2 linked regions of the Prochlorococcus marinus CUG1415 genome follow. The protein of the gene in region 2 interacts with the protein of the main gene of each other region in a pairwise test. Links are inferred from orthologs where the notes say so. Each region holds a gene or a part of one and is shown on either strand. Other genes may lie near its edges.

Region 1 (2,895 bases), on a different replicon or contig from region 2:
TCCCCACCAAGGAAAATAACCATTCCTTTTTTTGGCCAATTAGCAAACGAATGTGGGTTTATTAATAATTTCCAAAAACTCTTTGATTTTGTAATTAATTCGAATTTATTCCATGAGTGTGCGACTGTAAATTCTTTACCAGTTGCATTTGGACAAGGAACCAGAACCAACCTAAGAATGAAATCTAGTTTCTCGTTATCACATAGAGATCCATTTATTTTGTTAAGCTCCTCTACTACAGGCCTTACCCATGTAGCTAATTCACCAGGACCATTAGATACTATAACTACTGCAAGTGATTTTTTGTTCATTGCAGTTAAACCAGAATACATCAAATGCGGACGGCGAGACTTGAACTCGCAAGGCCTAAGCCACACGCTCCTTAGACGTGCGCGTCTACCAATTCCGCCACGTCCGCAAAGGGCTTTCAAGCACAGCTAGGTGCCTTAACCTTAAAAATATCATACATTATGACTGTAATCAGGATGTAGTTCTCAGAGGGAATTTTTGAATATTGTGAATTATTTTTCTATTGCATAAAACAAATATTTTTACTCATTTAACGTTCGAGGTTGTATTGTAAAAAAATGTCCTAAGATCACTAAAAAAATTTTGTTAAATACTTTGGCAAATAATTTTTTATTTTAAGTCATTTTCATTTCTTCAATTTAATTTTCATAATGGTTGAAAAAGTTTTAATTGCTAATCGTGGAGAAATAGCTTTACGAATTGTCAGAAGTTGTAGAGAACTAGGTATTTCAACAGTGGCAGTTTTTAGCACTGTAGATAAAAAAGCATTGCATGTTCAGCTTGCTGATGAAGCAGTTTGTGTTGGAGACTCGCTAAGTAATAAGAGTTATTTAAATATTCCAAATATACTTGCTGCTGCTACATCTAGAGGCGTTGATGCTATTCATCCTGGTTATGGATTTCTTGCTGAAAATGATAAATTTGCTGAGATGTGTAACGACCATGGCATAGTTTTTATTGGGCCATCTCCTAAAGCTATTAGATCTATGGGAGATAAATCCACAGCTAAAGAAACTATGGAAGAAGTAGGAGTTCCAACAGTACCTGGAAGTAAAGGCTTGTTATCTAATGTTGATGAGGCTTATAAATTGGCAGAGGATATTGGCTATCCAGTAATTATCAAAGCAACTGCTGGAGGAGGTGGAAGAGGCATGAGGTTGGTTGAAAATGCAGATAATCTTGAAAAAATGTTTAAAGCAGCTCAAGGTGAAGCAGAAGCAGCTTTTGGTAATGATGGTCTATATATGGAAAAATTTATAAAGAAGCCAAGACATGTAGAAATTCAAATTTTGGCAGATAGGTCGGGTAACGTTGTTCATTTAGGAGAGCGAGATTGTTCAGTTCAAAGAAGACATCAGAAATTATTGGAAGAGTCTCCTAGCCCTGCAATTAACACCGAACTAAGAAAAAAAATGGGAAATGCAGCGATTGCTGCTGCAAAAAGTATCGGTTACGAAGGAGCTGGTACAGTTGAATTTTTAGTCGATGATGATGATAATTTTTATTTCATGGAAATGAACACTAGGATTCAAGTTGAACATCCTGTTACTGAAATGGTTACAGGCGTAGACTTAATAGCTGAGCAAATTAAGATCGCAAGCGGAGCTAACTTGGAATTTAATCAAGATGATATCAATTTAAATGGTCATGCCATTGAATGTAGAATCAATGCTGAAGATCCATCTCATAATTTCCGGCCATCACCTGGAAAAATAACTGGGTGGCTTCCTCCCGGAGGTCCTGGTGTAAGAGTGGATAGTCATGTTTATACTGGTTATGAAATACCTCCATTTTATGACTCCTTAATTGGTAAATTAATAGTCTGGGGAAAAGATCGAAATACTGCAATTAAACGTATGAATAGGGCCTTAAATGAATGCGCAGTAACCGGTATTCCTACAACAATTAACTTTCATTTAACCTTATTGAATAAAGCTAAATTTAAGGAAGGTAAGATACATACAAAATATGTTGAAGAAGAATTGTTACCCAATTACTGAGGAATAATTAAATAATCTCTATGAGATGTGTGTATGCAATGCAAGTTTTATAAGCCCTTGTTGACCTACTAAAATCTCTCTTAAAAAACTGATGACTCCAATCCAAATTACTGGTCCTATATCAACTCCTCCTATAGGGGGAATTAATTTCCTTGTTTGATTAAGGATAGAGCTTGATGGTATCGAAATGAATAACCACAAACCTTTACTTAAATCAATTTTTGGGTACCAAGTAAGAATTAATCTAATTAAGAAAACTATAGTTAGATATGATAAAGAAATTCCTAAACTAATATCTAAAATTTGGAGAGAGTTTTCAAGCAAGGAAATCACAAATATTTAATTCATCTTAATAAATAACCCATTAAATAGTATTTAATTCGTATTATAAATTGAGAATTAAATATTTAAAAAGTGTTTCAAATTTCAAATTTATTACTAGCTGCGGATTTTTCTGCCCAAGTTGCAAATAATTCCGCAGTTGGAATGATAGGTAGTTTTATTGCAGCCGCTTTACTTATCGTAATTCCAGCCACAGCCTTTTTGATTTTTGTTAGCCAAAAAGACTCCCTTGATCGTACTTCTACTGGAAGACGCTAGTTTTTATAGAAGTTTTAAGTAAACTATATATAGGGTGATTTATTTTTCCCTTTAAAACATAAATTTTGGAGAAAGAATGTGGTCAATGCTAGTCTCAATTGGGCCAGTATTGTTGGTATAGTTCTTGCAGTATGTGGAGGCGGTCTTTACTTTTTACGATCCGTTAAACCTGCATTAGCAAGAGATTATGATGTCTTCTTTGCAGCTATAGGACTTTTGTGCGGTGGAATATTATTTTTTCAAGGCTGGAGATTAGATCCTATCC
Region 2 (2,935 bases):
TTCAAATATATATGAATTAATACCTACTATATGAATTTTTCTATTAACTTCAGTCATCAATATTTAATGAAAAGGAACTAAACTGTTTGAATGTTTTATTAAATTATTTTATGATTATTCGAGTTATCATAGTAAATTAATTGTCTGAAAGGAGAAAGAGATTACATGATTTATTGTTAACTCTAATTAATAAGGATAATGAATTTGAGTTTATTGAGGAAGATTCTAGCGATTTAACATCTAGCTATTCTGAAAAAGACACTTTGAATTTATCTCGAGTTATAGAAAAAAATCGTAAAATAATCAAAAGGTATCAAGCTATTGTAAGAACAGCTGTAACTTTAGATGCCCTTATGGATTCTGAAAATGAAGAAAATTACAAAATCAAATAAAAATATTTTTTTAAAAGGAATATTACTTTTGATTTTACTACTATCCTTTATTTTTAACCCAATAAAAGTATCTGCAGAAGTTGCAGAAACAGAAATAAATGGGGAGTTAATAAATGCTAGTAGTGAGTTTTTAAGGGACTTGGACTTTGAAACTTGGCAATTAGTAGCTTATAAATCACCTCTATTTGCAGATAAATTGATCTTGAGAGTAATAGGTTATCCAGGAAATCTTAGGATTGATCATCCCACTGACTTGAGGGTTGAATCAGGCAGAAAACAGTGGCTTTTAGATGATAAAACATTACTTAATGTAGAATTAGCAAATGATGGAAGACAAGCTGCTGCAGAATTTGATCTTGATGAATTGATTAAAAATTTAGATAAAAATAGACCATTAAGATTATTTTTGTCAGGAGTTTTTTCTGAGTTACCTGTTCCTCCTTACCTAGTTAAAGAATGGAGATCATTAAGTTGATTATTGATAGAAGAAATGTCTAAAAAAAATGTAAGCCATACAAAATGGATGAAAAGAGCAATTTTTTTGGCTTCTTTAGGTAAAAATACAACTAGTCCTAACCCAAAGGTGGGAGCAGTAATACTTGATAAAAATGGAAACCTTATTTCAGAAGGATTTCATTTCAAGGCCGGGATGCCCCATGCCGAGGCAATGGCTTTTAGGAATTTAAAAAAGGATGCTAAAGGGGGATCAATGTATGTAAATCTTGAACCTTGCTGCCACCAAGGTAAAACACCTCCATGTGTAGATAAAGTAATATCGTCAGGGATAAGAAAGGTATATGTATCTATTCAAGATCCTGATAAAAGAGTCTCTGGTAAAGGTATTAAATTGCTAAAAGAAGCTGGAATTCGAGTTCACTTAGGATTATGTAAAAAAGAATCCTTAGAATTAAATAAAGCTTTCATTCATAGGAATATTACAAAAAAGTCATTTGGTGTTCTTAAATGGGCTATGAGTATTGATGGCCGAATAGGTTTAAAAAATGGCAAAAGTAAATGGATTACTAGTGAGCAATCAAGGTCAATAGTTCATTCTTTTAGAGCAGAATTTGATGCAATAATCATTGGTGGAAACACATTAAGGAAAGATAATCCACTTTTGACTACCAGAGGTTCAAAAAATCCTGAGCCTTTGCGAGTTGTTTTTACAAAAAGTTTAGATCTCCCCTCAAAATCTAGTCTTTGGGATTGTAATAAAGCAAAAACTATAGTTATTTATGATTCTTCCACAGCAAATGAAAGCTACCTCAAAAGGATTCCAAAATGTGTGGAGGTTGAAAAGATACCATCAGATAATCCAGAGTTAATTTCAAAATTACTTGCTAAAAGAGGGTGTAATAAAATCCTGTGGGAATGTGGTCCTAGATTGGCTACCGCCGCTATCCAAACTAATTGTATTCAGGAAATTATTACTTTTATTGCTCCAAAAATATTAGGTGGAGAAAATAGTATGAATCCCTTTGGTGATTTTGACTTTAGAGAAATGGATGAAATTATTAAATTAAGTAATTCACAGGTTAGTTTGATCGGTAATGATATATGCGTTAAGAATTCATTTGAAAATTAATTTTTCATACTTAATTCTTATTCATCAAAGTATATAGCGTTCGGTTCTTACCCAAAAAAAATAATACGGATACGGAAACTTTTTGTTTAGTTTATAATGAGTAAAAATTGATCACTACCATGCCAATAAGACAAGATGATAATCAACCTAATAGAAGATTTGGAATTGTTAATATCATCTTAATAGGAGTTGGAGCATTACTTTTATTTAGTAGTCTTTTCCCTAATCAAAATATGCAAATACCTAGGGTTCCTTACTCTTTATTTATAGATCAAGTGAATGATGGAGAAGTAAAAAGAGCTTATATTACGCAAGAACAAATTAGATATGAGTTAAATGGAGCAGAAGAAGGCGCACCTTCGGTTTTAGCAACAACCCCAATTTTTGACATGGACCTTCCACAAAGGTTAGAAAGTAAGGGGGTAGAATTTGCTGCTGCTCCTCCCAAAAAACCTAACATCTTCTCAACAATTTTAAGCTGGGTTGTTCCGCCTTTAATTTTTATCCTCGTTTTACAATTTTTCGCCAGAAGAAGTATGGGAGGCGGAGGTGCTCAAGGAGCTCTAAGTTTTACTAAAAGTAAAGCCAAAGTTTATGTACCCGATGATGAATCAAAAGTAACATTTGATGATGTGGCAGGAGTTGATGAAGCTAAGGACGAATTAACTGAAATAGTTGACTTCTTAAAAAGACCTGAGAGATATACAGATATTGGGGCTAGAATTCCCAAAGGAGTTCTTCTTGTAGGCCCTCCTGGAACTGGAAAGACTCTCCTCTCTAAAGCTGTTGCTGGAGAGGCTGAAGTCCCTTTCTTTATTATTTCAGGTTCCGAGTTTGTAGAATTGTTTGTTGGAGCTGGAGCAGCCAGAGTTAGAGATTTGTTTGAACAAGCCAAGAAAAAAGCACCATGTATTATCTTCATTGACGAATTGGATGCTATTGGAAAAAGTCGTTCAGG

The links. The genes of interacting proteins can lie anywhere in the genome.
Region 1: the proteins of ribD (region 2) and accC interact in binary tests that used the Escherichia coli proteins (3 or more experiments, as listed by UniProt). The link is inferred for Prochlorococcus marinus CUG1415 from one-to-one orthologs.

The regions. Positions count from the first base shown.
Region 1 is NZ_JAAORL010000001.1:74,227-77,121, forward strand. The notes cover bases 39-2,855. They hold accC (acetyl-CoA carboxylase biotin carboxylase subunit), read left to right. Parts: upstream 39-680; coding sequence 681-2,030; downstream 2,031-2,855. Other genes in these bases: HA143_RS00370 (glycosyl transferase), read right to left, coding at 39-332; HA143_RS00385 (YggT family protein), read right to left, coding at 2,049-2,354; psbX (photosystem II reaction center X protein), read left to right, coding at 2,445-2,630; HA143_RS00395 (Ycf66 family protein), read left to right, coding at 2,709-2,855. In the rest of the region: more of HA143_RS00370, read right to left, coding at 1-38; more of HA143_RS00395, read left to right, coding at 2,856-2,895. UniProt on the Escherichia coli protein: This protein is a component of the acetyl coenzyme A carboxylase complex; first, biotin carboxylase catalyzes the carboxylation of the carrier protein and then the transcarboxylase transfers the carboxyl group to form malonyl-CoA.
Region 2 is NZ_JAAORL010000002.1:222,628-225,562, reverse strand. What follows is about bases 73-2,929. They hold ribD (bifunctional diaminohydroxyphosphoribosylaminopyrimidine deaminase/5-amino-6-(5-phosphoribosylamino)uracil reductase RibD), read left to right. Parts: upstream 73-882; coding sequence 883-1,977; downstream 1,978-2,929. Other genes in these bases: ftsH (ATP-dependent zinc metalloprotease FtsH), read left to right, coding at 2,097-2,929; HA143_RS07285 (DUF3122 domain-containing protein), read left to right, coding at 367-867; HA143_RS07290 (hypothetical protein), read left to right, coding at 141-392. Outside these bases: precorrin-6Y C5,15-methyltransferase (decarboxylating) subunit CbiT, read right to left, coding at 1-57; more of ftsH, read left to right, coding at 2,930-2,935. UniProt on the Escherichia coli protein: Converts 2,5-diamino-6-(ribosylamino)-4(3h)-pyrimidinone 5'-phosphate into 5-amino-6-(ribosylamino)-2,4(1h,3h)-pyrimidinedione 5'-phosphate.